DNA from 2 places in the Stenotrophomonas sp. YJH_SMC_119 genome. Region 1 is predicted to be linked to the other one. Evidence: riboswitches for the same ligand, from Rfam matches in the RefSeq annotation. Region 1 holds a riboswitch; the other holds the start of a gene.

Evidence for each region. Region 1 has a riboswitch for thiamine pyrophosphate ahead of thiC (phosphomethylpyrimidine synthase ThiC). Riboswitches for the same ligand answer to the same signal wherever they lie in the genome.
Region 2: another riboswitch for thiamine pyrophosphate. It lies ahead of AC5P6S_RS14410 (TonB-dependent receptor); the one in region 1 lies ahead of thiC (phosphomethylpyrimidine synthase ThiC).

What each region holds. Positions count from the first base shown of each region.
Region 1 covers NZ_JCAFRP010000001.1:733,087-748,436, forward strand. The annotation lists gene AC5P6S_RS03380 (TonB-dependent receptor plug domain-containing protein) at 1-904, opposite strand, end outside; gene AC5P6S_RS03385 (helix-turn-helix transcriptional regulator) at 954-1,853, opposite strand; gene AC5P6S_RS03390 (winged helix-turn-helix domain-containing protein) at 1,968-4,298, opposite strand; gene AC5P6S_RS03395 (ion channel) at 4,568-5,239, opposite strand; gene thiC (phosphomethylpyrimidine synthase ThiC) at 5,379-7,223, opposite strand; TPP riboswitch at 7,306-7,406, opposite strand; gene AC5P6S_RS03405 (BCCT family transporter) at 7,627-9,204, shown strand; gene ggt (gamma-glutamyltransferase) at 9,770-11,488, opposite strand; gene ilvC (ketol-acid reductoisomerase) at 12,146-13,120, shown strand; gene ilvG (acetolactate synthase 2 catalytic subunit) at 13,160-14,896, shown strand; gene AC5P6S_RS03425 (ACT domain-containing protein) at 14,880-15,131, shown strand; gene AC5P6S_RS03430 (threonine dehydratase) at 15,228-15,350, shown strand, end outside.
Region 2 covers NZ_JCAFRP010000009.1:35,923-51,272, forward strand. The annotation lists gene AC5P6S_RS14390 (hypothetical protein) at 1-334, shown strand, start outside; gene AC5P6S_RS14395 (peptidoglycan-binding protein) at 447-2,438, shown strand; gene AC5P6S_RS14400 (glycine zipper 2TM domain-containing protein) at 2,685-3,092, shown strand; gene AC5P6S_RS14405 (phosphotransferase enzyme family protein) at 3,218-4,342, shown strand; TPP riboswitch at 4,466-4,561, shown strand; gene AC5P6S_RS14410 (TonB-dependent receptor) at 4,632-6,821, shown strand; gene pnuC (nicotinamide riboside transporter PnuC) at 6,830-7,399, shown strand; gene AC5P6S_RS14420 (energy transducer TonB) at 7,504-7,920, opposite strand; gene AC5P6S_RS14425 (Dyp-type peroxidase) at 8,005-8,979, opposite strand; gene AC5P6S_RS14430 (VOC family protein) at 9,103-9,471, opposite strand; gene AC5P6S_RS14435 (helix-turn-helix transcriptional regulator) at 9,539-10,306, opposite strand; gene AC5P6S_RS14440 (OmpO family porin) at 10,428-11,003, opposite strand; gene AC5P6S_RS14445 (DUF2268 domain-containing putative Zn-dependent protease) at 11,210-12,160, shown strand; gene AC5P6S_RS14450 (hypothetical protein) at 12,375-12,647, shown strand; gene AC5P6S_RS14455 (L,D-transpeptidase family protein) at 12,805-13,497, shown strand; gene AC5P6S_RS14460 (hypothetical protein) at 13,699-14,031, shown strand; gene arsH (arsenical resistance protein ArsH) at 14,060-14,788, opposite strand; gene AC5P6S_RS14470 (ArsR/SmtB family transcription factor) at 14,806-15,135, shown strand; gene AC5P6S_RS14475 (arsenate reductase ArsC) at 15,171-15,350, shown strand, end outside.

The sequences.
Region 1 (15,350 bases):
GGTGGTAGTTGTTGAAGTTGTTCGACGGCTGGCCAACGCCGACCGGGGTGTCCCAGGAACCGGTGTGGTTGACCACCCAGGTGTTCGGGACCCACTTGCCAGCCTTGTTGTATTCGCCAGCACCGGCGGTGCCTTCGGCACGCGGATCGGTGAAACGACCCCACGGGCCAGCCGGGCTCAGACCGTCTTCCTTGTGGCCCTGGCCATAGGAGTACTTGGTCAGGCCACGATCCTTGGCCCACACCGGATCTTCCTTGATGTAGTTCGCGCCGAACACGATCGAGGAGCGCTCGCCGCTGGCACCCAGGGTCAGGCTGTACTGGGTCTTGGAACCGTCGCCGTGGCTGTTCTGGCCATAGTAGGCACTGGCCTCGGCGCCATCGAAGTTCTTGCGCAGGATGATGTTGACCACGCCGGAGATGGCGTCGGAACCGTAGATCGCCGAGGCGCCGTCCTTCAGGACTTCAATGCGCTCGATCAGCGAGGTCGGGATGGTCGACATGTCGGTGAAGCCGGCCAGGCTGGTGCTCCAGCGCTTGCCGTTGACCAGCACCAGCGTGCGCTGCTCACCCAGGTTGTACAGGCTGACGTACTGGCCGCCCTGTTCCGGGTTGGACGCCAGCACGGCCGCCTTGCTGAAGGTCTGGGTGCCCGCCACGGACAGGTTCTGCAGCAGGTCGCCGACGCTGACCAGGCCCGAACGCTGGATGTCCTCATGGCTTACGGTGAGCACCGGCTGGGAGGTTTCCACATCCACCGAGCGGATGCGGGAGCCGGTGACTTCCAGGCGATCAAGGGTGGTCGGGGCACTGGCTTCCTGTGCGGAAGCAAATGCCGGTGCCAGCGCCAGCGCGATGCCGGCGGGCAGCAGGCCCAGCCGCACGGCAGGGGTGCGAACGTTCATCAATCTCTCCAAGGTACGTGTTAGTAGCGTGTTAAAACGCTCCAGCACGTTACGATTGCGTTGCGATGCTGTATTTGCGCGACCCAACCGTAGACTTTGCAGAGTGTGGCGGGAGCAAGCCGCCGTTTTCCCTGAACCGGGAAGCAGACTGCCCGTAACGGGCGCGGAAGGCCCGCGCGAAGCTGCAGCAGTTGTCGAATCCGCTGGCCGCGGCGACCTCGCCCACCATCATGTCGGTGTCGCGCAGCAGATCTGCGGCCCGCTCCAGGCGCAACCGTGCCGAAAGCGACTGGGGGCTCTCTTCATACAGGCTCTGGAAGGTCTTGGAGAGATACCAGCTGGAGAAGTTGGTCAGCTCGGCCAGTTCGCCGATCCGCACCACGCGGTGGCTGTTGCCCTCCAGATAGAGACGGGCGCGCTGCATGCGGCCGAACACCTGGCGCTTGCGGCTGCGTGAGCGACCGGGGCAGCGCTGTACGTTGTCGGCTAGGTCACGCTGCAGGCCGGCCAGATGCAACAACAGCGGGCGCAGCGCCTGCGCTGGCAGGCCGCTGTCGAGCGCATCGCGCCACAGGCGCAGGGCAACGCGGGCGTCGCCGCGGCTCATGCGACCACGACCGGCATACAGGCCGCAGTCGGCCATCTCGGACAGCACCCGCATCGCCTCCGCAGTCAGGCTGAGGCCCACGCACAGTCCGTTACGGCCGGCCTGCACCAACGGGCGCGACTCCTTCTCGAAGGCAATCCACTCGCCATGGCGCAGGCGGAAACGCCCTTCCTTGGCTTCCACCCAGGAACTGCCCCGCACCTGCAGCCAGACAGTGAAGCTTGACCCTGCCGTCTGCAGGCTGCCGAGCCGGGCCACGCCCATGCAGGTCGGCGCGAGATCGTCCAGCGCCTTGTCGAGGGAGACGGTTTGGCCACGATCGGCCAGCGAGAGTTGACGCATGGGGCACCACGGGTTTGCCTGATACAGGCTTCCGTTTTGCCTAATCAGGCGTCAGCCCGTCAGGAAAATCCGCCGAGATCGCCACGAATTCGCGGCGAGAACTCCACGAAAAAATCACGAAGAGATATTTTTCTTCAGGATCAATGACTTGAGAAAGGCCGGGAACAGTGCCGGCGTCGACTGGGGCAGCTGCATGACGCCGATGTCGGCACCATCGCTGACCGCCAGGGCGACGTACAGGTCCCGGCCATCGGCGCTGGCACTGATGCCGTTGCCCGCGCTGAGCCGCTGCCGGTCCAGGCAGCGCTCGGGAGCTTCGGTCCCGGCCTGGATATGGATCAAGGTCGTACCGCATTCGGTCGAGTTGCCGAGATACCCGATGCCACCGGTGCCCGCCACCGTCCAGGTGCGATAGCGCCATCGGCTGGGCCGGTCTTCACTGACCTGCTGCACGCTGGCCGGGGACAGTGCCGCATCCACCGACCACAAGCCGCCGGACGCCAGGCGTGTGAACAGCACGCGGCCATCGCCGCGATCGAAACGCGCCTGGGAGACGCCGTCGATACTGGCCAGGCGGCGCCAGGGGGTCACGCTGCGATCGAACAGGCTCAACCGGGTGCGTTGCTCCGCATCGCGCTCGACTACCAGCAGCTGCTCCGGGGTTGCCCCGTACAGGGCCTGCAGCGGCTGATCCACCGGAACCGGCAGCGGTTGCAGGTGCTCGTCGCGCGGGGCGATCTCGTAGACAACGGTACGCCCATGCTCGTCACGCCCGACCACCAGCAGCTGGCGGCTGTCGGCCGACCAGTCCGGCGCCTGCCGCCCCTCCGGACGCAGGCCCTCGATCGGCCGCAGTGAGTCGGGCCGCTGCATGTCCGCCCACCACAGCGCGAAACTGCCGGAACGATCGGAGGTGAAGACCAGCTGGCGACCGTCGGGCGCCGCCATCGGCTGCCCGTCGCGCCCACTGGACGCGAACAGGCGCTCGGCGCTGCCGCCGGCCATCGGCACCTTGAACACGCCGAACTGGGCACGGCGGTGAACGAAGGCCAGCACGTCGCCGTGGCGGGACACCGCAGGCCATTGTGCGTCGTCGAGGCCGGCATCACGCAAGGTGCGGCGCTCCACGTCCAGGTAGTACAACCGCACCTCGCTGTCCACGCGCCGGCCGAACACGATGCTGCGCCCATCGCCCAGCCAGGCCCAGCCACGCTGTTCGGCGGATTCGTTGGTCAACTGCTCCAGCTCACCGCCTTCGGCCGGCATCCGCCACAGGTCGCCCATCTGTGGATTGCGCACGAACACCAGCCACTTGCCGTCGGGCGAATAGCGTGGCGCGTAGTCAAAATCATCCTGATCGACCGCGTAGTCCAACGCCCGCCACTGGCCGCTGGCCAGGTCGAGCACACGGATGCCGCGATGGGCATAGCGGCCCACCATGCTGCCAAAGACCAGGCCGCGGCCATCCGGTGTCCAGTCGAAGCTGAGCAGCTCGGTTCCATCGCAACGGGTCGCCTGGCGCACGCCGCCGCCAGTGGCGCTGGCGATCAGCACCTGGCAACCGCCGTCGGCTCCAAAGCGGGCAAAAGCGATCTCGCGCCCGTCCGGTGACCAGCTCGGGAAACGGTCACTGGCCCCCTTCGGCGGCAGCGCCAGCTGCCGGGCCGGCGCATTGCCCGAGGTCTGCACCTTGATCACACCACCTCCGGCGCCATCCTCGTTGGCGCCTTCGTAGGCAACCTGGGAGCCGTCCGGCGAAAGTGTGGGATAGGTTTCAAAACCACTGGTAGCGGTGATCAGGCGATAGGGACGCTGCGGGCTGCCGATCACCCGCACGCCGTTCTCGACCGCTGCATCCACCGGTGAACTCGGCTCCGGCCCGCGCCGCAGCAACAATGTAGCCATGACCAGCAGCGCGGCCAGCATCATCACGCCCAGCACCCACAACAGCTGGCGGCGCAGCTGGCGCCAGCCACGCCGGCGTGAAGCCGCTGCCGGCACGGCCAGCGCCGGAATCATGCCGGCACCGTCCGGCGACGGCATCACATCCGCAATGGCCAGCGCGTCCACTTCCGCCACCGGCTCGAAGTCGTCCAGCGCCTGCACCGGTACCAGCAGCCGATAGCCGCTCTTGGCGATGGTCTCGATGTAGGCCTGGCCATTGTCATCGTCGTTGGCGAACGCCTTGCGCAGCTGGGTGACGGCCTGGGTCAGCACGTCATTGGTCGGCAACGTATCGGGCCAGACCTCGGCAAACAGCTCTTCACGGGTGACCACGCGCCCAGGCTGCCGCATCAACACGCGAAGTACGCCCAGCGCTTTCGGCGTCAGCCGCCGCGGACGGCGCGCGCCTTCAACCTCGACCTCACGCGAGGACAAGGTAATGACACAGTCGCCGACCTGCACGCGGTCGGCGTCAATGGGCGTGAGTTCGCTGCTGTTCATTTTCCGCTATACAGTAGGGACGGGACCTGGGCAGGGCTCACCAGCAATACCGTCCCCACCGTCCCTGGACAGGGCCATCGAAAAGCCAGATTCCGCACAAAGCATCGGCGCATACCGCAAAAACAATAACGCCCCCGGATATTAGCCTAAGCCGGTTACCCCGCCTATGACGGGGTCGACACTCAGGCTCTCTCTCGCCGACGCATTCACATAATCTGCATCACCATTCGCGCCCTTATGGGCGCGAAATTTTTATCTGGCGTTCATTTTCACATGCGCCGAAGCATGGTCAATCCGACCAGACGCGACACCACAAGGCCGATATACATGACGCCTGCGAACTGTTCGAGCATCACCAGGGCCCGTGCCTGCGGGTGCAACGGCACGACGTCACTCAATCCAACTCCGGACAACAAGCTGAAGCTCAGATAAAGCAGCTCCATCCAGCTGCGCTCGGGGCCAGCCGTCGCGCCCTGGAAACTGCCTGGATACCACTGTTGGCACACCGCGAATGCAAAGGCGAACCCCCAGGCCAGCAGGGTGAAGGTTGCCCCGGCCGCGAACAGTTCGTCGCGTGTTACTCGATGGTCCTGCAGCATGTAGGCGATCAATGCCCCGGCCGTATAGAAGTACAGCAGGCTTTCCAGCAGCTGCGCGGTGGTCAGCAGCGCGCTGCGGTCCAGCAGGGCGCCAGCCAGCGAGAACACCACCGATGGAATGGCCAGCAGCAATGCCAGCCAGGTTCCCAGCGGACTGCGCTGGACCACCCACAGCGCCAGGCCGAGTACCGCCATGCCGAACATGCCCAGCGCCGCCCGGCCAGCGGCGGTGTCATCGAGGGCGGGATACAGCAGCACCGCGATCAACTGGGCGGCCAGGAGCCAGGCCGAAGGATGGCGGCGGGCGATGGCCAGCCAGCGGGTGGTCGTGGCAACGGGCATGGCGTCCTTTCCCCTGGGCGATGCGCGGAGGATAGCCGGGCGCGGCGTGATGAACGGTAGTGCCGGCCATTGGCCAGCACTCTCCCCGGTCCCGTGCACGACGGAATGCCGGCCGGCGGCCGGCACTACCCGTTACCCGTCACCCCTGGCGGTAGACCTCGGCCCCGCCAGCACGGAACTCCTGCGACTTCTCCTTCATGCCGGCCTCGGCGTAGTCGCGCACGTCCTGGGTGATCTTCATCGAACAGAAGTGCGGTCCGCACATCGAGCAGAAGTGGGCCAGCTTGTGCGCGTCCTTCGGCAGCGTCTCGTCGTGGAATTCCTTGGCCTTTTCCGGATCCAGGCCCAGGTGGAACTGGTCCTCCCAGCGGAACTCGAAGCGCGCCTTGCTCAGCGCGTTGTCGCGTACCTGTGCGCCCGGATGCCCCTTGGCCAGGTCGGCCGCGTGCGCGGCAATGCGGTAAGCCATGATGCCGTCGCGCACGTCCTGGCGGTTGGGCAGGCCCAGGTGTTCCTTCGGCGTCACGTAGCAGAGCATGGCCGTGCCAAACCAGCCGATCATCGCCGCGCCGATCGCACTGGTGATGTGGTCGTAGCCCGGCGCGATGTCGGTCGTCAGCGGGCCCAGCGTGTAGAACGGCGCTTCGCCGCATTCGCGCAGCTGCTTGTCCATGTTTTCCTTGATCAGCTGCATCGGCACGTGGCCGGGGCCTTCGATCATGGTCTGCACATCGTGTTTCCAGGCGATCTTCGTCAGTTCACCCAGCGTTTCCAGTTCGCCGAACTGCGCCGCGTCGTTGGCATCAGCGATGCAACCCGGGCGCAGGCCGTCGCCCAGCGAGAAGGTCACGTCGTAGGCCTTCATGATTTCGCAGATGTCTTCGAAATGCGTGTAGAGGAAGTTCTCCTTGTGGTGCGCCAGGCACCACTTGGCCATGATCGAGCCGCCGCGGCTGACGATGCCGGTAACACGCTTGGCGGTAAGCGGCACGTAGCGCAGCAGCACGCCGGCGTGGATGGTGAAGTAGTCCACGCCCTGCTCGGCCTGCTCGATCAGGGTGTCGCGGAAGATCTCCCAGGTCAGTGCCTCGGCGCGGCCGTCAACCTTCTCCAGGGCCTGGTAGATCGGCACGGTACCGATCGCCACCGGCGAGTTGCGGATGATCCATTCGCGCGTCTCGTGGATGTGCTTGCCGGTGGACAGGTCCATCACCGTGTCACCGCCCCAGCGGATCGCCCACACCAGCTTCTCCACTTCCTCGGCGATGCCGGAAGACACCGCGCTGTTGCCGATGTTGGCGTTGATCTTGGTCAGGAAATTGCGGCCGATGATCATCGGCTCGCTTTCCGGGTGGTTGATGTTGTTGGGCAGCACCGCACGGCCACGGGCGATTTCGTCGCGCACGAACTCCGGGGTGATGACTTTCTGGATCGACGCACCGAAGGCCTCGCCCGGGTGCTGCTGCAGCAGGCCGGCATCGCGGATCGCGTCCAGGCGCTGGTTCTCGCGGATGGCGACGAATTCCATTTCCGGCGTGATGATGCCGCGGCGCGCGTAATGCATCTGGGTGACGTTGGCACCGGCACGTGCACGGCGTGGCAGGCTGCGCGCGGGGAAACGCACCGCGTCAAGCTTCGGGTCATGCTCGCGATCGCGACCGAACGAAGAACTCAGTCCTTCGAGCTGCTCGGTATCACCGCGCTCTTCCACCCAGCCGCGACGCAGTGCCGGCAAACCGGCGGACAGATCGATGCGCACCTCCGGGTCGGTGTACGGGCCCGACGTGTCGTAAACGGTCACCGGCGCATTCTCTTCGCCGCCGAACAGCGTCGGCGTACGGGTCAGCGCGATCTCGCGCATCGGCACCTGCAGATCCGGGCGTGAACCGGGCACGTGGATCTTGCGCGAGCCGGGAATGGGCCGGGTCACGGATGCGGAGAGTTGCTGGGCCTGTTGCTGCAGGGCGGAGAGCTGTGCGTTCATCGGGCATCGTCCAGGAAGGTCAGGGACGAAGCGGCGGCGCACGGCACCCGCACACGGACGGTCCTTGGGCGGAGTCCGGGCACGGCTGCATTGCAAAGCTTCCCTACGCCGGTATGAGCCGGATCAGGTTCCAAGGGACTGTCTCAACCGTGGCCAGATGGCCCGGTACCCCCGCTTCTTGGTGCGCATTAGAGCATAGACCGCCCGCCTCCGGGACCAGATCGCCATTCGTTAACGGAACCATGACGTCGCGTTCAGTAACGTGCACGCCATCGCGTTGCTGAGATCGATGCGTTCCCCGCCGCCTTCGCGGCTCCTGCCCGGTCCGTGCTGCATGCCGCCGGCCCTTCGCTGCAAGCTCTGCTCGCTCCCCTCAATCCCCCTTGATCGGAGAAGCTCCTTCATGGTGTTTCGCGTTTCCATCGCACTGGTTCTGCTGCTGGTGCTGCTCGCCGGTATCGCCCCCGGCCCCTTCAACACCGTGGTCCAGTCGATGCTGGCAGAAGTCATCCGCAGTGTCGGCTGGCTGTACCTGCTGGTGGTGTTCCTGGCGCTGGTGTTCCTGATGTACCTGGCGTTCGGCCGCTTCGGCAACCTGCGCATCGGCGGCGAGGACGCCGAACCCGAGTTCTCGCGTGCCAGCTGGATGTCGATGCTGTTCGCCGCCGGCATGGGCATCGGCCTGGTGTTCTGGGGTGCGGCCGAGCCCATCTCGCATTTCAGCAAGCCGCCGGAAGGCCTGGCGCCGCAAAGCCTGGATGCGGCGCGCGCATCGATGCGCTATGCGTTCTTCCACTGGGGCCTGCACCCGTGGGCGATCTACGCACTGATCGGCCTGGCGATGGCCTGGTTCCAGTTCAACCGCAATGGACGCGGCCTGGTCAGCGACATGCTGCAGCCGATCATCGGCCGCCACCATCGCGGCTGGATCGGTCGGGTGGTCAACATCGCCGCCGTAGTTGCCACCGCGATCGGTGTCGCCACCACGCTCGGCTTCGGCACCATCCAGATTGCTGCCGGTATCGAACGCGTCTTCAGCGTGCAGGCTACCGTCGCCGTGCAGATGACCATCATTGCCGTCGCCTTCGTGCTGTACATGGCCTCCACCGCCAGTGGCGTGGAGCGAGGTGTGAAGTGGCTGTCCAACTTCAACCTGGCGTTGGCTGCCCTGCTGGCAGCCATCCTGCTGGTGCTGGGGCCGACCGGCTTCATCTTCGATACGTTCACCACCACGCTGGGCTCCTACCTCAACCAGCTGGTGACGATGAGCCTGCGCATGTCACCGTTCTCCGGCAGCACCTGGGTGGCGGACTGGACGATCTTCTACTGGGCCTGGTGGATCTCGTGGGCGCCGTTCGTGGGATCGTTCATCGCGCGCATCTCGCGCGGCCGCAGCGTTCGCGAGTTCGTGATCGGCGTCGTGCTCGCACCGACGCTGCTGGGCTTCTTCTGGTTCGCGGTGTTCGGCGGCACTGCGTTGTGGGCACAGATCTTCGGCCACGCCGATCTGGTGCAGGCGCTTGGCAATGGCTACGAGACGGTGTTGTTCACACTGTTCGACAGCATGCCGCTACCGCTGTTGCTGTCGTGCATCGCGCTGGTGCTGCTGATGATCTTCTTCGTGACCTCGGCCGATTCGGCGGTCCTGGTGCTGGCCAGCATGTCCACCGACGAGGCTGGCGACCCACCGTTGAAGCGCAAGCTGGCCTGGGGCATTGCGGTGGCACTGATCGCAGCGGCATTGCTGCTGGCCGGAGGCCTGGACGCGCTGCAGGGCATGATCACGATCGCGGCATTGCCATTCGCGCTGCTGATGGTGCTGGTGATGGTGTCGCTGTACCGGGTGCTGGACCAGGAGTACACGCGCGAGCGGCGGCAGGCGCAGCGCCAGCGGCACATGATCGATGCGTGGATTGCACGCGAGATGGCGGCGCAGGAGGAGACGCAGGCCGAGGCAGCGCGCGCGCACGATCAGGATTGAGGGCTGTTTTGCAGCCTGCGGCTGCACCGCTTTTTTCAAGCAACGGCAACAACAACTTCAAAAGCGGCTCTGGATTTCTGCTGGTTTGGCGGGGAGGGGGCCGATGGCGGGACACGCCGCAAGTACGTCCCTGTAGGCTCGGCCACGGCATCCATGCCGTGGACGGTCCCGCCATCGGCCCCCTCCCCGCTTCCGACAATTTCCCGGTGACGGTTGGTTTTCCACGCCATGCGTGGATGAGGTGTATCAGAAAACAAGAAAGGGTCAGATCCGTTTTCCGAAGGAAAACGGATCTGACCCCAACCCACAGCGCGCGGCTGTTGCTGTTGCTGTTGTCTTTGCTTTTGATCTTCTTCTTTCTCTTCCTGCGGTGGCGGCCACGGAAACTGTCAGGGGCCGGGCGGGTGGGCTGGGCGGGGGTGTCAGCCGCATGGATGCGGCTGCCAAGCCTCCAGGGACGGATTCACGGCGTCCCCCGAACAGCCCACCCGCCCGGCCCAATCACATGATCCCGCTTCCACGAACCACCACCGCAGAGGGGGCTCAGCCCGGTGGCCGGGAAACCTCAATACCCCGCCGCCTGCCCATCCTTGCGGCTCTCCGACGCACCGTAATACACCCCGGTATCAGGATCACGCATGATCGCCTGGTACCCGCCATAAGGCCCATCGGCGAACACGATGCGATGCCCCTTGCGCATCAGCGCACGCACCGTCTCGTACGGGAAGCCGGTTTCCAGATTCACTTCGCCGCCATCGGTCATCGCCGTGGCCTGACCCGTCGGTTCAGTCGAGCCTTCGTGCTGGATGCGCGGCGCATCACCGGCTTCCTGCAGGTTCATCCCGAAATCCACCAGGTTCATCACGATCTGCGCATGGCCCTGCGGCTGCATCGCGCCGCCCATCACGCCGAAGCTGGCATACGGCTTGCCGCCCTTGGTGATGAACCCCGGAATGATGGTCTGGAATGGACGCTTGCCCGGCGCGTAGCCGTTGGGATGGTTCTTCTGCAGCACGAACATCTCGCCACGGTCCTGCAGGATGAAACCCAGACCGGGCGGTGCCATGCCGCTGCCCATGCCACGGTAGTTGGACTGGATCAGCGAAACCATCATGCCGTCGGCGTCGGCCACGGTCATGTAGATCGTGTCGCCCTCCTCCAGCTGCTTCGGCGTGCCCGGCTGCACTTCCTTCAACGCCTTGTCCATCGAGATCAGCGCACGACGCTGCGCGGCGTACTCCTTGGAGATGAGCTTCTGCACCGGTGCCGGCTGGAACGCCATGTCGGCGTAGAAACGCGCACGGTCGGCGAAGGCCAGCTTCTTCGCTTCGACAAACAGGTGCACGTGTTCCGGTGAACCGAACGGGATCTTCGAGAAGTCGTAGCCTTCCAGCACATTGAGGATCTGCAGCGCGGCGATGCCCTGGCTGTTCGGCGGCAGTTCCCAGACGTCGTAGCCGCGGTAGTTGCTGCTGACCGGTTCGACCCACTCGCCATGATGGTCAGCCATGTCCTGGTAGCTCAGGTAGCCACCGTTGGCCTTGAAGTAGTCGCCGATGGTGTGGGCGATCTCGCCCTTGTAGAAGGCGTCGCGGCCACCGTCGGCGATCTTCTGCAGGGTGCTGGCCAGGTTCGGGTTCTTCCACATCTCGCCCTTGCGCGGAGCGTGGCCGTTGATCGTGAACTGCTCCTTGAAGCCCGGGTACTGCGACAACTTGGGCACCGAGCGGTCCCAGTAGTAGGCGATCACCTCGGCCACCGGGTGACCCTCGCGGGCGTAGCGGATGGCCGGCGCCAGGTTGTCGGCCATCGGCTTGCGACCGAAGCGGTCGTGCAGCGCGAACCAGCCGTCGACGGCACCCGGCACCGACACCGGCAGTGGACCGGTGGCCGGGATGTCCTTCAGGCCACGGCGCTGGAATTCGGCCAGGGTGAGCGATTTCGGCGAGCGGCCCGAGCCGTTGTAGCCGTAGAGCTTCTGCGTCTTCGGGTCCCACACGATGGCGAAAAGGTCGCCGCCGATGCCGTTGCCGGTCGGCTCCATCAGGCCGAGCGCGGCGTTGGCGGCAATCGCCGCGTCCACTGCCGAACCGCCGCCCTTCATCACGTCCAGCGCGATCTGGGTGGCCAGTGGTTGCGAGGTCGCGGCCATCGCATGCGGGGCGATCACCTCCGAACGGGTGGCGAAGGTCTGGCCGGTGATGCGGTCGGCGCCGAAGGACAGCGCGGGTACGGCAGCCAGTACGGCGGCGGCGAGCAGGGAACGGGCAAGGCGTCGGGACACGGTCGGGTTCCGATGGACGGGTGGTTCCCCGATCTTCGCCGCTGCGGCCTTCACGCGGTATCGGACAGACGTCATGGACGTTGATCCTTGGGCGGAAAAATCCACCGGATTCCGCGCAAAAACCGCCCCGAAAGGAGTGAATTCGGGTTCACCGAAACACTTTCAGCAGCAACCATCCTTGTGCCGCAAGCGATTGCGCTGGGTGCAGCGGAAACCGATAGAAAATCCGTCGCGAGGGTTGACACCGCCGAAATGGCTGTGTTTCTCTCGATCACATGTTGCATCACAACACGCCACCGCGAACCCACATCGAAGCCGCCGACACCGGCGCCGCCTCGCTGCATTCGATTCTTGTGCTCGTACTTATTACCCAACCAACAGGTGCGGGACGAGCCAGCGTGTAAGCAACACACACACCGGAACTCTTCAAAAACCCGCACCCGCCCCGGTGCGGGTTTTTTCATTTCAGAACCTGGTTTCAGACGCAACCACCATGACCAACGCTCATCGCACAACCCGGACCTGCACCACCACGCCTCGTGGTGGCTGCGCCTGTGCGATGCGCGGCGCCTCCTCCACCGCTTTCCCCTGACCGGCCGGCACGTCACCTCGACGACCGGCCGTTCTTTTTTCTTCCCACCGCAAGGAACCTCCCCCATGAGCACCAACGACCTGCCCCAGACCAAGATCGCCGTCATCGGCTACGGCAGCCAGGGCCGCGCCCACGCACTGAACCTGCGCGAATCCGGCTTCGACGTGGTGGTAGGCCTGCGTCCGGGCGGGCCGACCGAAGCCAAGGCGCAGGCCGATGGCTTCACCGTGATCGCGCCCGCCGAGGCCGTGAAGGACGCCGACCTGGTTGCCGTGCTGACCCCGGACATGGTGCAGAAGAAGCTCTACAACGACGTGCTGGCGCCGAACATGAAACAGGGTGCATGCCTGCTGTTCGCGCATGGCCTGAACGTGCATTACGGGATGATCGAGCCGCGTGCCGACCTGGACGTGGTGCTGGTCGCGCCGAAGGGCCCCGGCGCGCTGGTGCGCCGTGAGTACGAGATCGGCCGTGGCGTGCCGTGCATCTGGGCGGTCTACCAGGACATCAGCGGCAAGGCCGCGCAGCATGCGCAGGCCTATGCGGCCGGCCTCGGCGGTGCGCGCGCCAACCTGATCCAGACCACCTTCAAGGAAGAGACCGAGACCGATCTGTTCGGTGAGCAGGCGGTGCTGTGCGGCGGTGCCTCAGCGCTGGTGCAGGCCGGTTTCGAGACCCTGGTCGAAGCCGGCTACCAGCCGGAGATCGCCTATTACGAAGTGCTGCACGAACTGAAGCTGATCGTGGACCTGTTCTATGAAGGCGGTATCTCGCGCATGTTGGAGTTCATCTCCGAGACCGCGCAGTACGGCGACTACGTCAGCGGCCCGCGCGTGATCGATGCCGGCACCAAGGAACGCATGAAGGAGGTGCTGAAGGACATCCAGGACGGCACCTTCACCAAGAACTGGGTGGCCGAGTACGAAGCGGGCCTGCCGAACTACAACAGGTTCAAGCAGGCCGACCTGGAGCACCCGATCGAGAAGGTGGGCAAGGAACTGCGCGCCAAGATGGTCTGGTTGCAAGGACAGGCCGCGTAACCACGCGGCCCTCCCCCACCCGCTTTGCAAGGTTCCCCCATGAACTCTTCGACACATCGCAGCGCGCCGCCCAACGGCGCGCGCTGGCTGACCCAGGCGCTGGAGGCCGAAGGCGTCCGCACGCTGTTCGGCTATCCCGGTGGCACCATCATGCCGTTCTACGACGCGCTGGTGGATTCGTCGCTGAAGCACATCCTGGTACGCCATGAGCAGGGCGCGGCGCTGGCCGCCAACGGCTTCGCCCGCGCCAGCAACCAGGTGGGCGTCTGCGTGGCCACCTCCGGCCCGGGCGCCTCGAACCTGGTGACCGGCATTGCCGATGCGATGCTGGATTCGGTACCGATGGTCTGCATCACCGGCCAGGTCGGCACGCCGCTGCTGGGCACCGACGCCTTCCAGGAACTGGATGTGTTCGGCCTGACGATGCCGATCGTCAAGCACAGCTGGCTGGTGCGCAGCGTCGATGACCTGCCGCGTGTGGTGGCCGATGCGTTCCGCATTGCCCGTGAGGGTCGCCCCGGCCCGGTGCTGATCGACCTGCCCAAGGATGTGCAGCTGGCCGATGCCAGCCATCTGCCGGCGCATGTGCCCAGCAGCGTCGAACCGCCGCCGGCGCCGGCCGAGGCCGCCATCGCCGAGGCCATCGCCGCGCTGGCGGCGGCCGAAAAGCCGGTGGTCTACGCAGGTGGCGGCATCGCCCTGGGTGATGCCGTGCAGGACCTGCGCGACTTCGTCGAGGCCAGTGCCATCCCCACCGTGATGACCCTGCGCGGCCTCGGTGCACTGCCGGCCCACCATCCGCAGTCGCTGGGCATGCTGGGCATGCACGGCACCCGCGCGGCCAACATGGCGGTGCAGGAAAGCGACCTGTTGCTGGTGCTGGGCGCGCGCTTCGACGACCGCGCGACCGGCAAGCTGGCCGAGTTCGCGCCATTTGCCCGCGTCGTCCACATCGATGCGGACGCCTACGAGATCTCCAAGCTGCGCAGTGCCGACGTCGCCGTGCCTGGCAATGTCGGTCACGCCATCCGCGCCCTGCGTGCGGCCTTCCCCTCCCCCAAGGCCCACCAGGATGCATGGCGCAAGCGCTGTGCGCAGCACCGCGATCGCTTCGCCGCCCGCTACGACGCACCGGGCCAGCACATCTACGCCCCGGCGCTGCTGAAGCGACTGAGCGAGCTGGCCCCGGCCGATGCGGTGATCGCCTGCGATGTCGGCCAGCACCAGATGTGGGTGGCCCAGCACTGCCGCTTCAACCATCCCCGCAACCACCTGACCAGTGGCGCACTGGGCACGATGGGCTTCGGCCTGCCAGCGGCGATGGGTGCGCAGTTCGCCTGCCCCGAGCGCACCGTGGTACTGGTGTCCGGCGACGGCAGCTTCATGATGAACGTGCAGGAGCTGGCGACCATCGCCCGCTGCCGCCTGCCGGTGAAGATCGTGCTGCTGGACAACAGTTCGCTGGGCATGGTGCGGCAGTGGCAGGAACTGTTCTTCGCCGAGCGTTACAGCGAGATCGACCTGTCCGACAACCCGGACTTCGTAGCCCTGTCGCAGGTGTTCGGCATTGCCGCCACCCGCATCGACAACCGCGACGACGTGGAAGGCGGCCTGGCCGCGCTGCTGGCCGAGCCCGGCCCGGCGCTGCTGCACGTGGCCATCGATGCACGCGCCAACGTGTGGCCGCTGGTGCCGCCGAACACCGCCAACAGCACGATGCTGGAAAGCAATCCCGCCCACGCCCGCCAGGAGACCCCCAATGCAATACCGGCTTGACCTGGTGCTGCACCCGGCCGAAGGCGCGCTGCTGCGCGTGATCGGCATGGCCGAACGCCGCGGCTTTGCGCCGCGTGCGATCAGCGGTGCGCCGGTGGCCGCCGACGATGGCCGCTGGCACCTGCAGCTGGTCGTCGATGGCCAGCGCCCGGCGGAAACGCTGTGCCGGCAGATCGAGAAGATCTACGACTGCGTGTCCGTGCAGGTCACCGCCGTGGAAGGAGTGTCGCCATGAACACCCGTACCGTAGCGACCACGGTGCCGGTACGGAGGCGTCTTCTTCGCCGCCCGTGCCCGCATGCGGCGGTCTTCCGCACCGCGCTGGTGGCCCATGCCGGCCGCTGACACCAGCCAGGAAAGCGATGTCGGCGACGTAAGCGTCGCCGACGTCCTGGCAGCGCAGGCCCGCCTGCGCCGCTTCCTGCCGCCCACCCCGCTGCACCACGCCGAACGC
Region 2 (15,350 bases), on a different contig from region 1:
CTTCGACCGCGGCATCAGCAGCACCGGCTATGCACTGCTGCTGTTCAACCCCAAGCGCAGCGAAGACGACGTGGACAGCAAGGTCTGGCGCTATGTCGGCTCGGTGCGTACGGGCGAGGACAACAGCGCCGCCTGCGACGAAGGCAACGTGATGCCCTGCACCGACAGCGATGGCGAACTGGCCTTCGCTGCCGACGGCAACGGCCTGCCGCGACTGACCGTGACCTTCAAGGGCACCACCATCGAAGGCCCCGGCAAGACCCGTGCACTGGGCGCCGGCGACGCCGTGCACTACACCTTCGACAGCGCGACCCAGCAGTACGTCGCGCCCTGATAGCACCCGCCCACGCGCGGGTTTCCTGTTGACCGACATGTTCTTGACTCACGGATGAGTCCGGTTGGCGATTCGCGGCATGCGCCGCTCCATCAACCCCGAGGAAAACGTCATGGCACAGCATGACTACAGCAGAAAGGAAGTCCTGGACATCGTCGAGCAGGTCGCCCGGCATAAAGGCCTTCCGGTCGATGACTTCATGCGCTTCGCGCACATCGAGACCGGCGGCACCTTCAACGAGCGCGCCCACAACACCTCGTCCGGCGCCAAGGGCCTGTTCCAGTTCGTGCCCGGCTCCGCGCGCCAGTACCACCTGACCGGCCACGAGTTCGACCCCACCCGCAACACTGAAGCGGCCGCGCAGATGTACCAGGACAACCTGGACTCGATGGCACGCCGCAACGAGCGCACCGGCAACCCCTACCTGTCCGGCGGCGACACGCCCACCGGGCTGGACCTGTACCTGGCCCACCAGCAGGGCAGCGCCGGCTATGGCTCGGTACAGACCGCCATTGCCACCGGCACCTTCGGCGTGGTCCGCAACAGCCACGGCGAAGAGATCAACATGCGCCGCAACGTGCTGAACCAGATCGGTTCCGACGCGAAGGCGCTGACCGGCCACACCCTGGCCGAGATGCGCGGCATGAACGACGGCGACCTGGCACGCACCTTCTCCAGCTACTACATCCACAAGTACGCGGCGATCAGCATTCCGGAAAAGAACATCGAACCGCAGGCGGTGGCGCAGGGCCAGGGCCAGACCCCAGCAGCGCCTGCACAGGCCAGCGCAGCCGTGGTGGCGGGTGCAACCACGCTGGCGGCAACTGCAACGGCGGCTGCCACACCGAAACCGGGCATCGAACTGCAGGCCGCCTACGAGGCCGGCGTGAAGTACGACCACGTGAAGTACGCCATCAACATTCCGGGTCACGCGCTGTACGTACCGGGCAAGACCGGCAAGAACGTGGAGCAGGGTTACATCGACTGTTCCGGCTGGGTCGGCACCCTGCAGAACCGGACCATGGACGAGATCAACCAGAAGGCCGGGCACGCGGTGTTCAGCAAGGCTGATCGCATCGACCTGGGCAACCTGGGTTCCGGCGGCATCGTGCGCAAGGCGTTCGACCAGTCCGGCGTGCTGCTGGACCGCGACGCGATCCTGAAGCCCGGTGCGCTGAAGGAAGGCATGATCATCGGCCTGGATACGGCCAGGACCCGCCACGAGCACTGGAACGGCATCGACCACATCGTGATGGTGGTGCGCGACCCCACCACCGACAAGCTGCTGATCAGCCAGTCCTCCGGCAGCAAGGGCGTGCACACCATGCCGGTCGAGGACTACCTCAAGCAGGTGAAGGACCACCCGAACTGGAAGCTGTACGCCTCCGATCCACTGTCCAAGGCGCGCGACCTGCTGGAAAACCGCACCCCGTCGCACGAGCAGACCCAGGGCAAGCCTGCCGCCGAGCACAAGGCCGCTGCCACGCCGCACGCCGAACTGTACAAGCAGGGCGCGCACAGCGAAGGCGTGCGCAAAGTGCAGGAACAGCTGGGCCACCTGGGCTACGTCGGTGCCGACGGCAAGCCGCTGGTCGAGGATGGCCGCTTCGGCCGCAACACCGACGCGGCGGTGCGCCAGCTGCAGAAGGACAACGGCCTGGTGGCCGACGGCATTGTCGGGGCGAAGACGCTGGAGGCCATCAAGGAAGCCCGCGAGCGCCCGCTGCTGAACGACGAACGGCACCCGCGCAATCCGCTCTTCATCCAGGCCAGCAAGGGTCTGGAACTGTTGCCGGCCGGCACCTTCAAGGATCGCCACGCGCTGGAAAGCGCCGCCGCGGCCCTGACCAAGGAGGCGCATGCCGCCGGCCTGCAGCGCATCGACACGGTGGTGCCCAGCCCGAACGGTGAACGCCTGTTTGCCGTGCAGGGCACGATCGGTGACCCGGCAGCCAGCCGCGTGGCGGTGGAGGCCCGAGCCGCCAGCGAGCAGAGCATCGCGCTCAGCAGCGGTGCCGTGCAGGGCGCGCCTAACGTGCTGCACCAGCAGCAGGACGCCCAGCAGGAGCAGGCCCGGCAGGCACAGAAGGCGATGGGCGTCTGAGCCCGCAACGCCTTGGCAGAGAAGGGAGGGCCACGTCCGCGTGGCCTTTTCCCTTTCTGCCAGCTGAGCGGCCGAGGCCGCTTTCAGCCTTGCTTCATGCCGCCTGCCGCTAGATGAATGCGCAAGCCGCACGGTGGACCAGGCAATGTTCCGGCAATGTTGGAACGCCAGCGTGGGCACCACGGCAGCCGGGCGCCCCGCGCCCTCCCTGCCCAGCGTGGCATGCACCTCACAGGAGAACCGAACATGCTCAGTACTTCCGCACTCAGCTTCCGTGGTCTGGCGATGGCTCTGGCACTGGTGGCCGGTGTGGCCGTGGTCAGCGATGCCAGCGCGATGTCGAGGAAGGACAAGCGCACCCTGGTCGGCGCCGTGGTCGGTGGCGTGGCCGGCAACCTGCTCTCCAACGGCGATCCCGCTGCAACCGTCGGCGGCGCCGTGGCCGGCGGTGCGATCGGCAACCTGACCACCTCCGACCGCCGCGACCGTCGTTACTACGACAATCGCCGTTACGACGACCGCTACGATCGCCGTTACGACCGTGGCTACTACCGCAGCGGTTACTACGACCGCGGTGACGACCGTCGCTGGCAGCGCGAGCGCTACTACGACAACCGCTACTACCACGACCGCGGTCGCCATCGCGGCTGGTAAGCAGCGCGGCATCTCCCATGCCGATGCACGGACGGGCGGGTCGATGACCCGCCCGTTTGCGTTGGCCGCGTGCATGGCGTTGAATGCGCAGCCTTGGATGTGACTTTCCCCACTGGGGCTGCGGCATGACTTCTTCCTCCCACCGCGTGCAGGGCCTCAACAACGACGAGGTTGCTGCCGACTGGCCACCTATCAGCGCGGCGGACATTGCGTGGCTGCGCCAGCGCTACCCTCAGCTGGACGAGCGCAGCCAACCGCGCTGGCACAGCCCGCGGCCGCTGTCGGCCGCCGCCATCGTCAACGGCGTGGACGGCGCGGTGTTCATCAAGCGCCACCACCACAGCGTGCGCAGCGCGGCCTGCCTGGAAGAAGAACACCGCTTCATCGCCCATCTCGCCGCAGCGGGCGTGCCGGTGGTGCAGGTGCTGCCGGCGGCCGATGGCCACACTGCGGTCGAGCATGGCGAATGGACCTTTGAACTGCATGCAGTTGGCATCGGCGAGGATCTGTACCGCGATACCGTGTCGTGGTCGCTGTTGACCGATGCCGCGCAGGCCCGCGAGGCCGGTCGCATGCTCGCCCGGTTACACCTCGCCGCCGCCAGCTACCAAGCGCCCCAGCGCAGCACCCATGTGCTGGTCGCGCGCGACGATCTGATCCGTGCCGACGATCCGATCGCGGCCATCAAGGCAGGGCTACACGAGCGCCCCGGGCTGGCCCGCTATCTCGCGCGCATTCCGTGGGAAGCGCAGCTGCAGCGTGACGTGCTGCCGTGGCATGCCGGCCTGGCCGAGCGCCTGCGCGATGAGCCACGGTTGTGGGCGCACAACGACTGGCACGTTTCCAACCTGCTGTGGCGCGATGGGCAGATCAGTACCGTGCTGGATTTCGGCCTGGCCTCGCCCACCAGTGCGCTGTTCGACCTCGCCACGGCGATCGAGCGCAACGCGGTGGCGTGGCTGGAACTGGAGCGCGGCATGGAGGCGGTGCGCATCGATATCGCGCTGGCCCTGCTCGACGGCTACCGCGAGGTGCTGCCACTGTCGGCGGCACGCGTGCACCTGCTGGCCGACCTGCTGCCGATGGTCCATTTCGACTTCGCACTGTCCGAAGTGGAGTACTTCGAAGGGGTCATCGGCTCGACCGCCAATGCCGACGTCGCGTGGCAGCCCTTCATGCTGGGGCATCCGGCGTGGTTCCACAGTGCGCCGGGACAGGCACTGCTGCAGGCGCTGCACGCGGCGGCGTGACCCGGTTGGCGCACCATTGGGGTCAGATCCCTTTCCTGCGGGAAGGGATCTGACCCCGCAGCCTGGACCCCGCAGCCTGAAGGACGCCGGCTCGCAAATCCGTACCATTTGTAGTGAAATGGTCACCTGAAGCGGGGGTGCCTGGATCTGCCAGGCTGAGAGAGTCCCTTGGAACCTGATCCGGTTTGCACCGGCGTAGGGAGCTTTGAGCCGCAGCCACACCCCCATCATGGGCCGGTGCACCTGCGCGCCGTCGCTTCGTCTCCCTTGTTGTCCGAAGACGAACCGAATGAACCGCTGCCTGCGCCCCACCCTGCTCTCCCTCGCCCTCTGCGCTGCGCTGCCACTACACGCCAGCGAGGCCGATGCGTCCCCTGATGCGGCTACCACCGGCGCCGAGCGCTCGCCCACCGAACTGGCGGCGGTACGCGTGCAGGCCGGCAAACCGAAGGCCGATACCTCACGCGTGAACGCCTTCGGTGGCGGCAGCTGGAAGGACACGCCGGCCTCGGTGAACGTGCTTGAGCGCGATTACCTCGACCGTCGCCAGGTGCGTTCGCTGTCCGAGCTGGCCAGCAACGATGCCTCGCTGGGTGATGCGTATGCGCCGGTGGGTTACTACCAGAACATCGCCATCCGTGGCTTCGCCCTGGACGCCGCCACCGGCTACCGCTTCAACGGCCTGTCCATCGCCGGCGAACAGCGCCTGGCGCTGGAGAACGTGCAGTCGGTGGAGATCCTCAAGGGTGAAGCCGGCCTGGCCGCAGGCGTGATGGCGCCGGGCGGCATCATCAACTACGTCGGCAAGCGCCCGGCCGAAGTGCGCACCGCCACGCTCGGTACCGATTCGGAAGGCTCGCGCTACGTCGCCGTCGATGTCGGCCACTGGATCACCCCGCGTTTCGGCCTGCGCCTGAATGCCGCATGGGATTCCAGCAACTCCTATGTCGAGCACGCCGACGGTCGCCGCAACTTCTACTCGCTGGCCGCCGACTGGCTCATTGGCGAGCGCGGCAAGCTGGAAGTGGATGCCAATTACCAGACCAGCTCGCAGCGTTCGGTGTCCGGCTACCAACTGCTGGGCGCACGCGACCTGCCGCGTGGCGTCGACCGCGAACACCTGCTGGGTTACCAGCCGTGGCAGCGCCCGGTGGATATCGCCAGCACCAACATCACCGCGCTGCATACCTACGACTTCAACGAGGCCTGGCAGTCGCGCATCTCGATCGGCCACAGCCGTTCGGTGATCGATGACAACGTCGCCTTCGCCTACGGCTGCTACTACGCCGTGCAGTGCGCCGATGGCAGCGTGCCGGGCAACTACTTCGCGCCCAACGGCGACTATGACGTCTACGACTACCGCAGCCCGGACGACACCCGTCGCAACCAGCAGGCCCGTGCCGAGCTGCGTGGCCGCTTCGAGACCGGCAGCGTCGGCCATGAGCTGACCCTCGGTGCCGACTACTTCCGCCGCACCGTGGACAAGCGCCCGAGCGTCAACGAGTACGTCGGCACCAGCAACATCCACGAAGCACCGGTGCCGGTATTCGCGCCGTCGCCGAAGATGCCGGGACCGTCCGCACGTCGCCTGGACAGCCGCCAGACCGCGTTCTTCGCGCTGGACCGGATCAGCTTCGGCGATGACTGGCAGTGGCTGGCCGGTGGCCGCTTCGTGCGCCTCGATGAGCGCGCCTACGACAAGCGTGGCACCCCGCAGCGGCACAGCCGCCTGTCGCGCTTCCTGCCGCAGACTGCGGTGGTGTGGAAGGCCACCGACCAGCTCAATGCCTATGCCAGCTACGTGCGCGGCATTTCGCTGGGCCAGGAAGCGCCGTTCTGGACCAGCAACGCCGACACCTTCCTGCCGTCGGTGCAGTCGCGGCAGCTGGAAGTGGGCGTGAAGTACGTGCCGGTCGAAGCGCTGACCCTGGGCGCGGCCGTGTTCCGCATTTCGCAGCCGTACCAGTACGCCAAGCCCGACAGCAGCGACGTCGGCTACACCTTCGTCGAGGAAGGCACGCAGACCCACACCGGCCTGGAGCTGACCGCCAACGGCCAGCTGACCGATGCGCTGCAGATCGTGGCCAGCGCCAGCGTGCTGCAGGCGCGCGCGCGCGACACCGGCACGCCGGCCTATGAAGGCCATCAGCTGGTGAACGTGCCGAAGGTGCGCGCCAGCGTGCACCTGGCCTATGCGCTGCCGTTCGTGCAAGGCCTGGACGTGACCGGCGGCTGGCGCTATGCCGGTGCCAACGTGGCCCGCGCCGACGGTGGCGTGCGCGCACCCGACTATTCAGTGTTCGACGCTGGCCTGCGTTTCCAGCATCGCCTGCGCGAGCGCGCAGTGACCTGGAACCTGTCGGTGGACAACGTGTTCAACCGCTTCTACTGGCGCGATACCGGCAGCAGCGGCGGTGACTACTACCTGTTCCCCGGCGCACCGCGACAGGCCCGCCTGTCGGTGACGTTCGCGCTGTGAGCGGCGTGATGCTCGAGTGGACCGCCGCACTGTGCAGCATCCTCGGCGTCTGGCTGATGGCCCGGCGCCGGCTGGCGGCGTGGCCGGTGGGCCTGCTGTCGGTGGCGCTGTATGGCCTGGTGTTCGCCGAGGCCAAGCTGTACTCGGACACCCTGCTGCAGGTCGCCTTCGGTGGTTTCCTGGTCTATGGCTGGCTCAACTGGCGACAGCATGCCGCCGATGAGGGCAGCATCCGCATCGTGCCGCTGGCGCGCGGCACGCTGCTGCGCGACCTGTCCATCGGCCTGTGCGGTGGCGTGGCGCTGGGTGCGGCCATGCACAGCTTCACCGACGCTGCCCTGCCGTGGTTGGATGCGCTGCTGACCGGTCTGAGCCTGGTCGGGCAATGGTGGCAGGCACGCCGCCACGTGGCCTGCTGGTGGGTGTGGATCGCAGTGGACGTGGTCTATGTGGGTGCGTACCTGTTCAAGTCGCTGCACGTGACCGCCGCGCTGTACGTGTTCTTCCTCGGCCTGGCCGTGTTCGGCCTGCGCGCATGGAGCGCCGCCGCTCGCGAGCCACAGGTGGCAACCCGGTAGAGCCACGCCATACGTGGCTGGGCTACCGGTAGTCGCCAACCTTGGTTGGCGTGCGTGCCGACCAAGGTCGGCATCTACCCAGAACATCCACGCATGGCGTGGATCTACTGGGTAAGCACCAAACCCAGCCGCAGCGGCTGGCGCATGTCGGCCGGTGGCGCGGCCTGCAGGGGTGCACTCTGCAGGGTCGCGCGCAGGGCGGCGTCGACCTGGGTATCACCCAGGCTGTCGAATTCCAGCTTCGAAATGCGGCCATCCGCCGCGATCCACACGCTCACCGGCAGCGGCGTCGGCGCGTCCGGATGTGCCTGCAGCCATTCCAGCACGCGCTGCGCCTGCGGGTCCTGCTCCTGCTGCAGGCGCTGCTGCAGCTGCCCCCCCACGGCGGCGGCATAGGCCATCCAGTGTGCAGGAGCTTCCTGCGCGGACACCCCGGCGCTCCCCAGTGCCAGCGCACCGAACAACGCGGCCAGTGGCCGCCACCAGCGGCGTGCACCGGTTGTGTTCCTTGCCATCGCCATCGCCCGCCCCTGCGCTCTCATCCAACGGCTGATGGTCGGTGCGGTAGATGACAGGCAGATGGCGGCCGCTGCTACCCGGCGCGATCAGTCGCCCAGGTCGGCCAGCACCTTGCGCGAGGGCGCGAAGAAGGTCACGCCGGTGGTGGCGGTGGAGAAGTCGAGGATGCGGTCGTGCAGCGGTGCGGGATTGCCGATGAACATGCGCTCGAGCATCTTCTCGATCACCCACAGGCGGCGCGTGTAGCCGATGAAGTAGGTGCCGTACTCGCCGCGACCCGGGTTGGCGAACGGCATGTTGTCGCGCAGGATCTCGTGCTCGCCGTCGGCATCCTCGATGGTGCACAGCGTCTTGTGCGACTTCTGCGCATCGGCCGGCGCATCGTCCAGCTCGATGTTGTCGTGCTTGGTACGACCGATGATTGCTTCCTGCGCCTCGGTCTTCTGCGCGCGCCAGGCATCGAGGTTGTGCAGGTACTTCTGCACCACCACGTAACTGCCGCCGGCATGTTCCGGATCCTCTTCACCCACGATGGTGGCTTCCGGCAGTGACAGCCCTTCCGGGTTGGCGGTGCCGTCGACGAAATCGAGCAGGTCGCGGCCATCGAAATAGCGGAAGCCGGCCACGTCATCGACCGTCTCCACCGCATCGCCAAAGGCCATCAGCAGGTTGCGCTCGAACGCCACGATCAGATCCATCGTACGTGCGCGGATGTGGTACAGCAGGTCGCCCGGCGTGGACACAGCGGTATGGGTCGCGCCCTTGATCTCGCGGAACGGCTGCAGCTCGCGCGGCGGCGTGGTGCCCACCAGCGGCTGCCACATGCGGTGGCCGAGGGCCACGTTGCAGGTGAAGGTCCGTTCGATCTCGCGGATGGCGGTGTTCTTGATCAGGTCGTCGGTGCTGGCCAGCACCTCGCGTGCCTTGGCGATCGACGCCTCGTCATCCTTCACCTTCAGCACCAGAAACGCCGCCGAATGGGTCAGTGGCGCGGTGATCTGCTGCGGCTCGTTGTCGAGCGTGTGGTTGACGGCGGTGATCGGTGCGGGCTGGGAGTTCACGGCGGTTCCTGCTGGCTTGAGGCGGGCGCATCGCGTGTGGCGATGTGCGGGCGATCATAGCGGAACCGCCTGACCGGGGACGGAGCGGTTCTCGTTCCGTCCACCGGCGAAGCTACGAAGGCCTCAGTCCACATCACTCCAGACCGCCAGTTCGTAGCCATCCAGATCGCGGAAGTGGAAGCGGCGACCACCTGGGAAGGCGAACACCGCCTGCACCACCTCGCCACCGGCGGCCACTACGCGTTGCTGCGCATCGGCCAGGTCCGCGCAGTAGAGGATCACCAGCGGCCCCCCGTGGGCACGCACCGCCGCGTCGGCCACGAAGCCACCTTTCAGACGGCCGTCGTCGAACTCGGTGTAGGCCGTGCCGTAGTCCGTGAAGCGCCAGCCGAACACCTCGCCGTAGAAGCGCTTGCTACGGTCAATGTCGGCGACGTTGAATTCGATGTTGTCGATGCGGCGTTCGGCATCGTGGGGCGCGGCAGGATTCATGGCGAGGCTCCGTGGTGGGAGCCCAGCATCGATCAATGCAGCACAGTGGTCTTGAACAAAACGGCCATCATTGTCCCCACTCCAGGCGCAGCTCGCTGGCGGTCATGCCCGCCAGTTCACGCGCCTCGCGGCTGAGATGGGCCTGGTCGGCATAGCCGGCATCAGCGGCCAGCATCGCCAACGAATGCAGTGGCAGCGCACGGCTGTGGCGCAGGAAACGTTGCAGCCGCAGGATCCGCTCCAGCGTCTTGGCGCCGTAGCCGAACTGCGACTGGCTGAAACGCCGCAGGCTGCGCGGGCTCAGGCCCAGGTGCGCCGCCAGCGTATCCAGCGTGGCATTACCCGCGGCGAGCGCCTGGAACAGGACATGGGCGCGCTGCGCCGGCGTATCGAGCGCGGCCGCACCCATGTGCTGTTGCAGGCAGTGCGCCATTCGCTGCAGGCGCTGTGCAGGCGCGGTGTCGCCGATGGAGGCCGCCGCCTTGTTCGCCCACGCGCCCTTCAGGTCGGCCAGTGGCACGGCCTGGCCGATGATCCCGGCCAAGGGCAGGCCCAGCGCGGCCAATGCCTGGCCGGGACGGAAGCGTGCGCCCAGCACCTGCGCACCGGGTGCCAGCGCCGGGTGCGCGGCCACGCGGTCCGGGCCGACGACGAACAGCGCACCGTCGCGCCAGAGGATATCCACGCAGCCATCGGGCAATACGGTGATGTGCCCATCGGCATCGGCAGGAAGCTGGCTCTGCCACAGCTGGCCAAAGTGGCCGCGCAGCGGCGCAGGCGCCAGATGCTCCTGGTAGGTCGTGCCGGTGCCTGCAAGAGAGGAAGGGTCGCCCATGCCGCATTGTGGCGCCACGGGGCCCATAAAAGTGAAGCCCGGCGCGAGGCCGGGCTTCGGTTGGCGTGTGGGAGAGAGAGAGTCACACGCCAGCACAACACGCACTAACGACAGGCGTTTGTTACCAGGTGAAGCGCGGGCCCACGAACCACTCGCGGTCGCCGGCCTTGGCCAGCTTCACTTCGCCACTCAGGCCCCAGTTCTGGTTGAACTTGGCGGTGGCGCCGACACGGCCATAGAACTCGCCGTCCGGGTTGATGCCGTGCTTCTTGGTGTAGTCCTCGTAGCCGGCCATCACGTAGCCTTCCACGTACGGGTTGAACGCGGTGCGCACGCCAACTTCGGTCGAGTAGCCGTTGAAGTCCAGGCCATGCTTCATGTCGAACTTCTGGTACGCAACGCGAGCCACCAGGTCGGTGTTCGGTGCGATGCCGTAGTTGTAGCCGGCGCCGATGCGCCACTGGTCGACGTCATTCTTGAACTTGTCGGTCTCCTGCGCGCTGTAGTCGCCGAAGATGTGGAAGTTCGGGTGCACCGCCACCGAACCCTTCACCTTCCAGCCATCGGCGTCGCCGCCCTTGGCATCGGTGTTCACGTAGCCGCCTTCAACATAGTTGTACGACAGGCCATCGGTTGCCGATGCAGCGAACGGCAGAGCAGCCAGAAGACCCAGGGCGAGCAGCGAATTCTTGTTCATCGGGACACACCTTTAATTATTTTGGTTTCGTCGGCCGCCTCCCGGGAGGGGGAGAGAGAAGAGGCGGTCGACAGGTGTGAATTATCCGTTAGGGGGTCTAATCAACCCTGAATATTGAACTGACTGGTGTATAAATAAGGCTGGCGTTCAGGGAACTCCGCATGGGACCGCTGTCGGCTTCTTACGCGCACCACGCTCGATGCGTGATGCGGGCACTGATCCTGATCGCCTCGCCGGTTGCGCTACTGCAGGCACAGGCCGCTGAGCGCATCGTTTCTGCCAGGCACATCGTCGTACAGACAGACGATGTCACGCGCTTCTTCAAGGTGCTGGACGCCAACCAAGGGCGCCCAAGCGCCGATGATCTGCAACACGGCTATCTGGATGCGGGTACGGATGCCCTGCGCAGCTTCACCGACCGCCGTATCGGCTCGATGGAGCGGCTGGCCAGGGCCATCCAGGACAAGCCGGCATTGTTTGCGAAAGCGAGAACCTGCGCGACCGCATTGCCATCGATCCGCACGCGCGTCGCCGCTGCCGTCGATCGACTTGGCGCCCTGTTGCCGTCTGCGCGCTTTCCCCCGGTCACCGTACTGGTGGGCCGCGGCAACAGTGGTGGCGTGACTACCGAAGCAGGTGTGGTCATCGGACTGGAAGCACTGTGCAACGCCGACTGGATGCAGACCGACGTAGGTGACCGCTTCGTGCATCTGATCGCGCATGAGTATGTGCACGTGCAACAGCCCGGTGCACGCGTGGACATCGAGCAGCCCACCCTGCTCTATCAGACCCTGCTGGAAGGGGGCGCCGAATACGTGGCCGAACGGATCTCCGGGCAACCGGCCAACGCGCATCTGCAACGTTGGACACAGGGTCGCGAGTGTGCGCTGGAGCGCGCGTTCCTGCAGGACAGCATGGGTACCGATCTTTCAAGGTGGCTGTACAACGGTCCCGGCGACGATGCGCGCCGCGGAGATCTCGGCTACTGGATCGGCTACCGCATCGCCCATGCCTATGTTGCGCGCGCGGCCGACACGCGCAGCGGCGTCGCCGAACTGCTGGATGTCCAGCCTGGGAACGCTGCAGCGCTGCTGGAAGCAAGTGGATGGCAACCTGCGTGCGGAGCAGGCGGAAGCACGCAGACGCGCATGCCGTGATGCCGGCTTCATGCAGGTGAATGGGTAACGTTTAACAGACACAAGGCGCTTCGCCGATGCAGATCAGTTCGCTAGATCCCGCTTGTTAAGGTTTGTTGATCTACAGGCCTTCACAGCCCATCCACGTACTCAAATTCCAGCTGAAAGCACGGGCTGGCGCCGGGAACAAACGCCGCTATATTCCAGCTTCCCCAGACGAAGGAGGGAGTTGGAAATGAAACTGACCAAGCAGCACATCAACGCAGCACGCGCCATCACCGTCGCCATCGTGGCCACCGTAAGCCTCGGCGCTTGCGCCACCTACAAGGACGAGTTCGCAACCATCAACTCGCGCCTCGATCAGCTCGACGTAAAGGTGCAGGGCGCTGCCCAGAGTGCCGAGTCCGCCAACCAGTCGGCGCAGCAGGCCAACCAGCGTCTGGACCAGATCGAAGGCCGCGTACAGCAGCTTGAAAGGGCACCGGCCGGTCGCAAGCCGCGCGGCTGATAGCTCCCTCATCCTTTGAATTGATCCACCTCTGTATCGGGAACCAGTGGCCTTCGCCGGCCACTGGCATCCTTCCACCCAGGATTGCATTGCAAGGAGCCGTCCCATTCGTACCTCCTCCTCCCCTGCACGCCGCGCCCTCCATGCCGCACTGGCGATGGCACTGGCCGTTGCGTGTAGCGGCGCAGCCAGCGCCAAGGGCAAGGACAAGGAAGCCCCTGAACAGCGAATTGCCGCCGTTGATGAACTTCCACCCGACCAGAGCGTGTCCGAAACAGTGATCGAGCTGGCCGGCTGGGTGGTTGCCAGCAAGGACAACCAGGGCTACCCGTTCGCAATCATGGACAAGGCCGCCGCGCAGGTCCTGATCTTCGGCGGCGACGGTAAGCTGCGCGGCGCGGCACCGGCGCTGTTCGGTTCGGCCATCGGTGATCACTCGGCCCCTGGTGTTGCCAAGCTCGCACTGAGCGCGATTCCCGGCCATGACCGCACCACCCCTGCCGGCCGTTTCATTGGTGGCTACGGCCCCTCCGACGATGCCGGGCGCGTGCTGTGGGTGGACTACGATTCCGCCGTCTCGATGCACCCGCTGCCGCCAGGCACCCCGAAAGAGAAACGCGCCCAACGGCTGGCAACGCCGACGCCGGACGACAACCGCGTCACCCACGGCTGCATCAACGTCTCGCCCGCGTTCTACGAGCAGATCGTGCAGTCCACGTTCGAGAAGGGCGGTGTGTTCTACATCCTGCCGGACAAGGATTCGATCGCGAAGACGTTCCCGGAGTTCGCGCAGAGCCGTGCCGCCGCAGATGGCGACGAGAAGAAGACCGCACAGCATGCCGGCGAGTAGAGCGTTCCTGCATCCGCCTTTGTCGCTGCGGCGCACGCCTTGACCGAGCCTGCCCGCCCGGGCAGCTGCGATGCACCGTCGGCTGCTGGAAAGTCGCCTGCGGCTGAGGCAAGGCGCCATCCCTTGGGGGCCAGCACGCTGGCATACTGCGCCCGTTGATGATCCTGCGAGGCAATGTCTGCCTCGTCCAAGAGGCCGCCGGTGGACCCACTCTTCCAGTTTCTGCTGAGCACGATGGGTGGCGTATTCGTCTTCCTGTTCTTCGTGGCGCGCGAGTACCTGCGTGGCTTGGGATGGCTGCTCGGTTCCTGGGATCCGAACATGGGGCACGCGACCGAAGATGAGCTCATTTCGAAGGCCAATCGCAGCGCCTTGCTGATTGCGGCGGTGCTTCTGGCGTGGGCCTTCATGGGCCCTTCTCCCTACCGCCACAACTGGGAAATCGAAGTAATGGGCATCGGCGCCGGCATGCTGCTGGCCTATGTGGTGATCATCCGCCTTGCAGCTTCAAGGGTGAAGAGGCTGCTTGGGTGAGCGTGCCTCACATCAGCACCAATGAGGATCAGGAAGCCGTAGCCTCTGCAGCCCGCGCCAATGCCGCGGCGTGCGCGTCGCCCTTCCGCTCGCTGTAGCGGTCTACCAGGTAGTCCGACCGGCCCCGCGTCAGCAGCGTGAACTTCACCAGCTCTTCCATCACATCCACCACCCGATCGTAGTACGGCGAGGGTTTCATCCGGCCGTCGTCATCGAATTCCTGCCAGGCCTTGGCCACCGACGACTGGTTGGGGATGGCCAGCATGCGCATCCAACGGCCGAGCACGCGCAACGTGTTGACCGTATTGAACGACTGCGAGCCGCCACTCACCTGCAGCAGCGCCAGCGTCCTGCCCTGCGTGGGCCGCACGCTGCCATCTTCCAGCGGCAACCAGTCGATCTGGTTCTTGAACACGCCGGTGACCGTGCCGTGCCGCTCGGGGCTGACCCAGACCTGGCCTTCCGACCACTGCGACCATTCGCGCAGTCGCTGCACTTCAGGGTGGTGCGGGTGCACGCTGTCCAGCATGGGCAGCGCATGCGGATCGAACACGCGGGTCTCGCACCCCAGGTGACGCAGCAATCGCTCGGCTTCCAGCGCCAGCTTGCGACTGAACGACTGCGGCCGAAGCGAGCCGTAGAGCAGGAGGATGCGTGGTGGCCCCAGATCTGCGGCGGCAAGCTGGCGGTGATCGGGCTGGGGCAGTGAGGCGTCTACCAGGTTCGGCAGGTGGGCACTTGTGATTGGCTTATTCATTCGACTATTCTAGAAATATGGAAACGTCGAATGCAATCGCCGCCCTCACCGCCCTCGGCCATGCCACCCGCCTGGCTGCCTTCCGCCTGCTGGTGGAGGCTGGCCCGGCAGGGCGCATGGCGGGCGACATCGCCACGGCCCTGCAGGTGCCCCCAGCCACGCTCAGCTTCCACCTGAAGGAGCTGGTGCAGGCCGGCCTGGTGGAGAGCAAAAGCCAGGGTCGCCATGTCTGCTACCGCGCCAACTTCGATGCGATGAACGGCTTGATCGAGTACCTGACGCACAACTGCTGCGCGGGCTCGCCAACCGAGCAATGCATGCCCACGGCGCCCGCCTGCAAGGGCTGACCCCACAGATCCTCTCCACTCAAGGCAATTGCTCCATGACCCGCAATGTCCTGTTCCTCTGTACCGGCAACAGCGCGCGCAGCGTGCTGGCTGAAGCCACCCTGCGCGCCTGGGGCGGCGATCGCTTCACCGCCTTCAGTGCCGGCAGCCAGCCCACCGGCCAGGTCAATCCGTTCGCGCTCGCCCAGCTGCAGGCCGAAGGAATGCCCGTTGAA